DNA from 2 places in the Anaerobacillus sp. CMMVII genome. Region 2 is predicted to be linked to the other one. Evidence: riboswitches for the same ligand, from Rfam matches in the RefSeq annotation. Region 2 holds a riboswitch; the other holds the start of a gene.

Region 1 (5,346 bases), on a different contig from region 2:
TATTTTACAAACTTCTAGAGGATTACATGTCTTAGAAATTAATGAACAGGTCATGCTTGATGAATATTGTAAGAATAATCCTGACAGGCAACGAAAAGTTGCAGACGTATATCGAGAGGCCGTCCTTAGAAGATTTAAGAAAATCTAGCATTTTTACTGACACCTGTCCCTTTCAGACTCCATTCCATCGCATATAGTAGTAAATGGGGGAAAGGATTTTGCTGAGGAGGGAAATACCATGCCACACAATAAAGACTTAAGAGATGAGGTCAATGAACTAAAACAAAAGTTGTCCTTTTAGAGGATCGTTTAAAGCAATTAGAGGATGTTCCCACTAATGAAAAAACGGAAAATATGATAAATAAATCCATAGAAAAACTTCCGAGAGAAGATAAAATTATTGTCATGATTCAAGAAACACTTAGAAAAGAAAATATCGTAACAAATGAGGCTGTTGAAAAGAAGCTGGCGAAGCTAAAATTATGGTTATACGTATCAGCAGTTGGTATGATCGCTTTAGGACTAAGAATATTTTTATAACCGAGTGAATTTCATAATTACCCTAATCAAGCTAGCTATCACTCTAAATAAATAACCAAAATAAAAAAGCAAAGGACTCCCTTCGCTTTTTATTTATTTCTAAAATTGAATGGCCGTATCTAAGGCGATCTCAACCATCTCGCCAAATGTTTTTTGACGTTCTTCAGAAGTTGTTTCTTCTCCAGTTAACACGTGGTCACTCACAGTTAAAATCGAAAGAGCTCTAGCTCCAAACTTAGCAGCTAACGTGTAAAGAGCCGTTGTTTCCATTTCCAACGCTAAAATACCATGCTTCGCCCAATTTTCAACTGCTGCTTTATCTTCATTGTAAAATGTATCGCTCGTAAATACACTTCCGACGCTTACTTTTTATTGCGACTTATGGCAATATCATAAGCCGTTTTTAATAAATCAAAATTTGCTGTTGGAGCATAGTCAATTCCCTTAAACCTAACTCTATTCACAGACGAGTCAGTAGAAGCACTCATTGCAATGATCAAGTCCCTCACTTTCACATCTTCCTGAATAGCACCGCATGTCCCAACTCGAATTAAATTTTTGACACCATAGCTTTGCATTAATTCTTGTGCATAAATCGATATTGATGGAATTCCCATACCAGTTCCTTGGACAGAAACTCGCTTTCCTTTATATGTACCTGTAAACCCTAGCATTCCACGAACTTCGTTATAGCATTGTGGGTTATCTAAAAATTTTCAGCTATAAATTTTGCTCGTAACGGATCCCCTGGTAATAAAATTGACTCAGCTATTTCATTTTCTTTAGCACCTATATGTACACTCATTTACATTTCCTCCTACATGTCTAATTCTCATACAAAAAAATCCCCTTATAACCATCTCTATTAAGCTTTCCTTTGTGAGAGACGTTATACATGAAGGGACCTTTAAAAATATGTTATTGCGGTAAGTTTTTTTCCCTTTTAACCCTAGCTTTTTCAATAACTAATGTTTTTTTCGTAACCAACCTTTTTCTTTCATCAAAACAAGATGTTGTCTTTAGCTTCTCTGCAAGTGCTTTACCTTTTCAATATCCTTACTACTCAAAAATCACTATAATCCATGAGCACAACCCTTCCTGTATAAATTGTTATACAACAAAAGATCCTTATCTTTTAGACGCACTCTCGATCTGTTATATATTAATTATAACACAATATTTCCTCGAATTAATAAAAAATACCTAATCAGGTAGGAAGGGACTAACCTAAGTAATAGGTTAGTCCCGCGATTTTAACAACATTCGTTAATTCCAACCATAACAAGGCCAGAACCTTGTGGAGTTTCTTGGAAATCCAGGGTTAACCCCTCAGTTTGGTCTTTAATGCTTTTTTCAAATGCTACTTGTACACCGTTAATTGTTTCAACGATATCCTGGTCTGTTGCCTCTTCCAGAGACAATCCTAATTTTGGGCCACCTCAGCCCATTCCTGCAAAAATGACTTTAATTCCTTTTGCGTTGTTTTGTTCAAGTACTTCTTGAATAACGCTTTTGCTTCCTCTGTAATTTTCATTTTTTCACCTCAAAAATCTTTCATGAAGTATTCTAAAAAACTAAGCTTTGCTTAGTAACAAGAATATTTCCCTAAAAGTATAAATTATCATGCTTAATTATCGTACCAATAATATTTATTATTCACAAGGAAGAAGACCTGTAAACGTAAATTCTTTTAGCAAAATATACTTCAAGAAATACAAAAAGCAGGTAAAGTTGTTTACCTACTTTGCATGAGTATTTATTGTCTCAAGATCCTTTGTTTTAAAAACACCTTTTAATTTTGTAACGAAAGAAACCGTCCTAACGTCGTTAATTCCATAAAAAATACGGATAATAATTAGAAAATAAACAACAATAGTTAATAAAATAAGTCCATACACCATAACGCTCTCACTCTCCTGATTGAGAATAATTTTCACTATCATTATATGCTTTATGTACCCTTATTTTCAAGAAGTTTTTGAACATTTTTTGAAAAGTTCCTTTATTTCGAACTTTAAGTTTTAGGTTGACAGTCTAGTTTTTGTTCGATAACCTAAACAAGACAAATGAATACCTTCGTTAGGTGAGGCTCCTGTGCTGGAGATATGCTGCTGCCCAAAAATGTCCAAAGACGCCAATGGGTCAACAGAAACTATCGACTTAAGGTGGTTTTTAATGTAGCTGGATGTATTCCTATGCCGCACAGTGCTAAAGCTCTACGAAAGAAGGACTTTTACGCATTAGCTTACTTCCTTACTAAAGTATGCTTTTTTCCGTATGCTATTTAACACCTTCATTCGTAGAAGGTGTTTTTTGACGTTTTAAAAAAGGTGGTGGGGAAATGGATCCTGACTCGAATAGTAGTCATTTTTTAATGCACAATACTAAAAACAAAAGCAGGATTTTCATTTTCCATTATTGGTTTTTGGGGTCCTGAGAAGGAGGTAATTCCTATGGTAAGATTAGACCAAGAAAATCGTGAAGGCTATACTAGACAATTAATTGAAACGCTAAACGATCAAAACATTAAAGATTTCAGAGAATTATTTTTTGAATTACACCCAACAGACCAAATTGAGTTATTCAATAAAATTACGAAAAAACAGCGCCATACTATATATAAATTCCTATCTCCTGAGGAATTCGCTGAAATTTTTCAAGGATTAGAGCCTGAGGAGCAAAAGCAATATATTGCTGAACTTCAGCAAAATTATGCGATAGATGTTATTAACAATATGTCTTATGACGACATCGCTGACTTTTTAGGTGAATTACCTGAAATAACAAAAGAGCTTTATCTAGGAATGATGGAAACAGAAGAGGCTCAAGAGGTTATCCATTTATTAAAATATGAGGACCAAACTGCAGGGGCAATTATGACAACTGAGTTCATTTCAGTGTCGTGCATGGAAACTGTCGCCGAGGTAATGAAGAGATTGCGTACTGAAGCGCCTGAAGCAGAAACCATTTACTACCTTTATGTTATCGATCAACAACTGAAACTCGTCGGTGTTGTTTCCTTAAGAGACTTAATTATCTCTCCTTTAGAAGAAAAAATTGAAGAAGTCATGTTATCAAGAGTAAAATCTGTAGAAACACATACAGACCAAGAAGAAGTAGCTAGGATTATCAAAAAGTACGACTTTTTAGCGATACCCGTAACAGCCCAAGGCAAACTTGTCGGGATTATTACGGTAGATGATATTATGGATGTTGTTGAAGAAGAAACAGAAGAAGACTTTGGTGAAATGTTTGCTGTAAGAGGATCATTAGACACGAACGTAACCTCTTTTACAGCTGCTAAAAAACGTTCACCTTGGATTATTATGTTGATGTTTCTTGGACTAATAACTGCCGGGGTTATCGGTCAGTTTGAAGACACACTTGAGGAAGTCATTTTACTCTCAGTCTTTATTCCTTTGATTATGGGGTCAGCGGGTAATACTGGAACCCAAGCCTTAGCTGTTGTTGTTCGAAGCTTAGCTTTAGGAGCCGTCGATAAATCAACGATTAGTAAAATGCTACGCCGGGAATTTGGAACTGGTATTATGTTAGGTTTAATTTGCGCCATCACCCTACTTATTTTAATTCCGTTGCTATATCCCCAAGGAGGATTTTGGTTAGCAGGTATTGTTGGTTTATCCCTATTTGTAACATTAAGTATTTCTACAATGGTTGGTGCCATTGTCCCATTAATTATTAATAAGTTTAAGATTGATCCAGCAGTAGCCTCCGGGCCCTTCATTACAACTATTAATGATTTATTAGGATTAATTATTTACTTTTCAATCGCGACCGCTTTAATTGATTTTTTACCACATTAAGCGATTGTATATTTCAAAAACTCTGCTCAATGCAGAGTTTTTATACATTTTATTTTTATGTTGCGACTTTCACTGGTTTCGCAACATATTAATCCTCATACCCCGTCAACACAACGCATCTATAGCCTATTAATCCAAAAATCGCACACAATTGTGTGCGATTTCATTCATACCATTTATTTAATTAAATAAACCCTAGCCTCATATGGCTTTAAAGAGAAATTGCTTACATCGCCAACGCTTTCAGGATAATTCGATACAACCAATTCACTGGTAGTAAAATGAATGTCATCAGGAAGTTCAAATGTTGGCTCATTGCCATAGAAGTTACAGATGACAACAAGTTTTTCTTTGCCTAAAGTCCTAACATAAGCAAAGATTTCAGGATCATCTGCCAAAATCAAATCATAACCGCCATAAACGATTATTTCATGTTGTTTACGGAGACGAATTAAATTTTGATAGTAGTAGAAAATGGAATTTTTATCCTCAACAACAGCTTTTGCATTGATCTCTTTGTAATTTGGATTGACTTCTATCCATGGCGTTCCTGTTGTAAAACCGGCATGCTCACTGTTGTCCCACTGAACTGGCGTCCTTGCATTATCTCTACCTTTAACATAGATGGATTCCATAATTTTCTCATGTGGAACACCTTGCTCACGTTTTTCTTTGTACATATTTAATGTTTCAATATCTTTGTATTGCTTGATATCCTCAAAGCGAATATTCGTCATTCCCATTTCTTCACCTTGGTAAATATAGGGCGTCCCCTTCATCATATGCAATAAAGTGGCTAGCATTTTTGCCGATTCTACTCGGTACTCCTTATCGTTACCAAAGCGTGAAACCATGCGTGGTTGATCATGATTATTAAAATAAAGACTATTCCACCCAACAGTTTCTAATCCCTTTTGCCATCCAGATAAATTCTCTTTGAGATCATGTAGTTTTAGAGGACGAAGATCCCATTTTCCATCAG
Region 2 (5,346 bases):
ACATCAGTAAGCGTTATAATTATGAAAAATCGATCCATCATTTCAGTCATTATTGAAGATGATGGTGTAGGTTTTAATATTGAAGCAGTGTTAAATAAAGACCCTTCAAAATACAATTTAGGTATTAGAGGAATGCAGGAACGAGTTTCTTTATTAGGTGGGACGCTTAACATCGAATCTGAACGTGATCAAGGTACAGTAATTATGGTTAAAATTCCGTTAAAACCTGAGGGGGGAGATATACTTGACAGTCAGAATCATGCTAGTTGATGATCATCCTGTATTTCGTTCCGGTTTAAAAACTATTATTCTAGCAGAAGAAAATTTTGAAGTTGTTGCTGAGGCTGATAATGGGAAGACCGCCATCGAAAAAGCGTGTCGAACTAATCTGGATATCATCATAATGGATATTAATATGCCTGAAAAAGATGGTATTGAAGCAACAAAAGAAATTATGGCCAAAAATCCTGATGTGAAAATATTAATTTTAACAATGTATTCAGATGAGGCATATTTGAAAGAGGGTCTTAATGCAGGTGCTTCTGGGTATGTGTTAAAAAGAGCTGTAGATACAGAACTAATTACTGCAATCAAGACAGTAATTAGAGGCGAACACTATATTTATCCAACTTTAATTCCTAGTTTATATGGTAAACCTAAAGAACAAAATATAGATATAAACACTAGTGTTGAAGATGATCTACTTAGTCAAAGAGAAAAAGAGGTTTTAAGGCTCATAGCTCTAGGTTATACACAAAAGGAAATCTCGACAGAGCTTTTTATTAGTATTAAAACTGTAGAAACTTATAAGGCAAGATTAATGGATAAGATTGGTGCAAAGAAAAAGTCGGACCTAGTTAAGTATGCTTTGAAAACAGAATTATTAACAAACATGGATTAATAAATTTCCAAATTCATTATTTTCACTACTAAGTTCTAAATGTAGTTGGATAAAAACCATTCGTAACTATATTAGATTGCCTAGCTAGGTTATAAATTGAAATTCACTCAAATAGTAATATTTAAGCGTGAATGGTTCCTAAGTTTATATAATATCCTTCTAGTCAGGGGATATTTTTATAAATATAATACAAACTAGATAATGAATACTCGCCCTAAAAGTATTCGACAATTCTTTGGCCGACTAATCTTGTTTAGATTGGTCGGCCATTTATCCTTTTCTTATCAAAGAAAGAGAATTTTAACTGAGTGATCTTCAATCTGCTCTAGGTGATTGGAAGTTTACAGTGCTGGTCTTAAAGCCCACAGTCACGCTCAAGTGTACAAAGTACCATTATATAAACAAGTCCTTTCAGAGTTGTATACAAATATTAAAGAGATATCGAGATATTATGTTTGGTGATGACAAACCGAAACCGATTACCGTAATTATTACTACATTAGCAGCAAGAGCATATAGTGGTGAGTGGTGAAAGTGATATATACATCGCTTTAAGTAATATATTAGATAGGCTTTTTCAAAAACTTTGTGGCTTTTAGGTCGTAACCAAGCATTCGTTTGGTTACGACCTAAAACTATTAGCAACAATATTTTAGAAGAGCCATTAGATAAAATTTGTATCATATAGATATGAAATAATTTTGGCGAAAGCGAATTCACACAACTGTTATGAGAATTGTTCATAAGTTTTCAAATCAATCATTAAGTGAAAGAACAGCTTTCGCAGCAATAAAAATTATTGAGAAGCACTGGAAGATCGTCGACAAGAATTTCATTGGTTAGTAAGATGATGTCAAAGACAAAAAATGTCTAATGTTTTAAACGGAGTCAGCTATGAACGGCTACAAAGTTTACTGCAAATGATTTATTTTTCATGAAAATATATGTTGACAAATCGTAATGATTCCGTTAACCTCAATATAGAATTAAATACCTCGTTAGGTGAGGCTCCTGTGCTGGAGATATGCTGCTGCCCAAAAATGTCGAAAGACGCCAATGGGTCAACAGGAACCATCGAATTAAGGTGGTTTTTAACGTAGCTGGAACTATTCCTATGCCGCACAGTGCTAAAGCTCTACGAATGGAGGGAAAGTATTTATTTGTGTTGCCTATTTATAGGTCTATACACTGTATTTTTGTTGCGCATCAAACACCTTCATTCGTGAAGGTGTTTTTTTACGTTTCAAAGAAATCGGAGGTGGGGAAATGGATAGTGACTCGGATAGTAGGACAAATAACAACTTTTTGATAAAACAAACTAACTTAATACAAACTATTACTAAGATATTGAGGAGTTCCATTTCTACACCTCTGGTGTTAGGTCTGCTGAATTCCAATTAGGAGGAAGTGCCATGGTAAAATTAGACCAACAAACTCGTGAAACTTATCAAAATCACATCATTCAAACAATTATTGACCAAAATATGACTGATTTTAGAGAACTTTTTTTTGAATTACATCCTACAGATCAAATAGACATCTTAAATTCAGTAACCAAAAAACAGCGTGCTGTTTTTTATAAATTTGTGAAACCTGACGAGTTTGCGGAGATATTTCAAGGGCTGGAAGTTAGTAAGCAAAAATTGTATATCTCAGAATTGCAACAGAACTATGCTATCGATGTTATCAATAATATGCCTTACGATGACATAGCTGACTTTTTTGCAGAGCTTCCCGAAAGCACGAAAGAATTGTATTTGAGTCAAATGGATAAGGATGAAGCCGCGGAAGTAATCCACCTATTAAAGTATGATGACCAAACAGCCGGTGCAATTATGACGACAGAGTATATATCCGTGGCATCATCAGATACCGTTGGGAACGTTATGAACCGCCTACGGTTAGAGGCACCTGAAGCAGAAACAATTTACTACCTTTACGTTATTGATGAGCAGTTGAAATTAGTAGGAGTTGTATCATTAAGAGATTTAATTGTTTCACCTTTAGATCAAAGTATTGAAGAAGTTATGCTTTCAAGGGTTAGATCGGTTGAAACACACACGGACCAAGAAGAAGTGGCAAGGATAATGAAAAAATACGATTTCCTTGCCATTCCAGTAACTGCTCAAGGAATGCTTGTTGGGATTGTCACAGTTGATGATATTATGGATGTTGTTGAGGAAGAAACAGAGGAAGATTTTGGTGAGATTTCAGCTGTTAGAGGTTCCATTGATGCCAATGTTACTGCTTTTGCTGCAGCTAAGAAACGCGCACCATGGATTATCATGCTAATGTTTTTAGGGCTGGTAACCGCTGGTGTAATTGGAGAATTTGAGGAAACCCTAGAAGCAGTCATTATATTAGCGGTATTTATTCCGTTAATTATGGACTCAGCAGGAAATACCGGTACACAGGCTTTAGCAGTAGTTGTACGTGGATTAGCGTTGGGATCTGTTGACGGATCATCTGTTAAGAAAATGCTGAAGCGCGAATTTGGAACTGGACTTATGCTCGGGCTAATTTGTGCCATTACATTGCTAATTATTATTCCGTTTTTATACGATGGTGGATTAATACTAGCTGCTATTGTGGGTGTTTCCTTATTTTTCACTCTCAGCTTCTCTACCATGGTTGGAGCTACAGTTCCTTTAATTATTAATAAGTTAAAAATCGATCCTGCAGTTGCGTCAGGCCCATTTATCACAACTATAAATGATATTATGGGATTAATTATTTACTTCTCAATCGCAACAGCCTTATTAGATTATTTACCTCAATAATATATTGGTTAACGACTAAGTTTAAGACAAAAAAATGCAATTTAAAAGAGGCACTTTAATAGGTGCCTCAGGCTGTTGAGGAAGTCTCAACAGCCACTTTTATTACAATACAGATACCAGCCAAGCTTGACTCTTCGCGCATAGCGTGACGTTTGAAGACTAAATGAGGCAGTGAGACAAATTCATTTTCCCACTGCCTCATTTAGTTTTCTTTTTTCTATAAAAAAATTAAGTCTTCAACCTATATAAGAAACCCTCTGTTTTTTTAACAGGGGGTCTCTAGACACTCTGAGGCCCCTTAATAGGAGCCACTAAATGACCTTACATAACTGTAATCAACTCAACCGGACCATGGTCATCACAATGGTCACCATGAACATGATGCAGTCTACCGTTAACTAAATAATCGAAATGGTCTCCATGGGGGACCATTTCATGTCCACAATCTTCTTCGTGATTGCAACCACAATTCATTGGTTTACATTCTGCAGGATTGACCTCAGAAACTTCGATTGTACACTCGTCCCAATGCCCTTCGTGTTCGTGATGCAAATGTCCATTATGAATATAATCAATATGGTCATTATGCCTTATTTTCGTATGTCCACATGCGATACTATGTTTATGGTTATGATTCGTGTGAACGTGGTGATCTTTTTCCGCCATAAAAATCCCTCCTTTCTTTCATTGTTCATTGTTCCCTCTTGAAGAGTAAATTAGTAATTTATAGACAGGGAAGTGTGTAAAAATTAGGTTTTTAGTTGAAAACAATTATCATTATCAACGAACTGTGGTAAATTTACCTAAGTAAATCTGAACTTTTTAACAGAGTAAGCTTGAAAAATGGAGGGGATAAGCTTGTTAGTAGTTTGTAAACACCATATTAAACATGGATTACAATATCTCAACACACCACACATAGCTTCAATTAAAGATGAAAAATATAAAGTGTGTTGTGTATTTTGCGAACATAATGCCAACTATAAATTATTTTACTCCATACCAGTCTCAAAAAGTCATAGATTGCTTGTGCAAGAAATGATTAAGGGAAAGAAATATAACTGATTAGATCGTGACTAGAACTCTAAAAGTTGATCATTCTAAGATTACAGTTACCTTATCTTTTCCTTTAAAAGTTACATATGCCATTAAGGTCAAATGTAGTGACTGCATGTTTGAAAGTGACGATGATATCATAGCTTTCTTAGACCAGGCTGTTTTCCCATAGACTGTTGTTTTCAAAGAGCATAATGTATTGCACTATGTTTGGTGGCATCTTATCTGCTCAGTTATCGAAATGAGTAAAAGAATAAGGTACTGTACATTTTTTTCTATGTTACAAAAATATTGTTCTAACTAATTAGTTTGACAGATTTGTATAAATTGATTATATTTTGTAATAGAGAAAAATCGTAATCATTATGATTTGTAAATCGTAATTATTTTGATTTAAAGGAGAGGTTACTATTGAAAAAGTATAATTTAGTGTTGTTTTTCATAGCTATTTTTTTTATAACAATGGGCTGTTCTAAAGTGTCTGAGGTTACTGAAACGAAGACAAAAGCTTCTGAAGAGGGGACAGGGACTGAACCAAAGTCGGTTACGTTACTGTATAGTTTTGCCCCTGGTAGCCTAGATCCTCACACAGAGTCCATTACGGTGAGA

What was found. A riboswitch is a leader RNA that binds a small molecule or an ion and turns the genes downstream of it on or off. The one in region 2 is predicted to bind magnesium.
Region 1: linked by a shared signal. The riboswitch ahead of mgtE (magnesium transporter) and the one ahead of mgtE (magnesium transporter) in region 2 are both predicted to bind magnesium.

What each region holds. Positions count from the first base shown of each region.
Region 1 is NZ_JACEHK010000015.1:400,322-405,667, reverse strand. It holds gene H1D32_RS19265 (ATP-grasp domain-containing protein) at 1-148, shown strand, start outside; gene H1D32_RS19260 (hypothetical protein) at 355-540, shown strand; partial or broken gene deoD (purine-nucleoside phosphorylase) at 640-1,345, opposite strand; gene H1D32_RS19250 (HesB-like (seleno)protein) at 1,794-2,045, opposite strand; gene H1D32_RS19245 (hypothetical protein) at 2,280-2,441, opposite strand; M-box (ykoK) riboswitch at 2,609-2,774, shown strand; gene mgtE (magnesium transporter) at 2,994-4,364, shown strand; gene H1D32_RS19235 (glycoside hydrolase family 13 protein) at 4,541-5,346, opposite strand, start outside.
Region 2 is NZ_JACEHK010000002.1:21,200-26,545, forward strand. It holds gene H1D32_RS04365 (histidine kinase) at 1-270, shown strand, start outside; gene H1D32_RS04370 (response regulator transcription factor) at 245-901, shown strand; M-box (ykoK) riboswitch at 1,889-2,055, shown strand; gene mgtE (magnesium transporter) at 2,314-3,681, shown strand; gene H1D32_RS04380 (hypothetical protein) at 4,003-4,347, opposite strand; gene nikA (nickel ABC transporter substrate-binding protein) at 5,149-5,346, shown strand, end outside.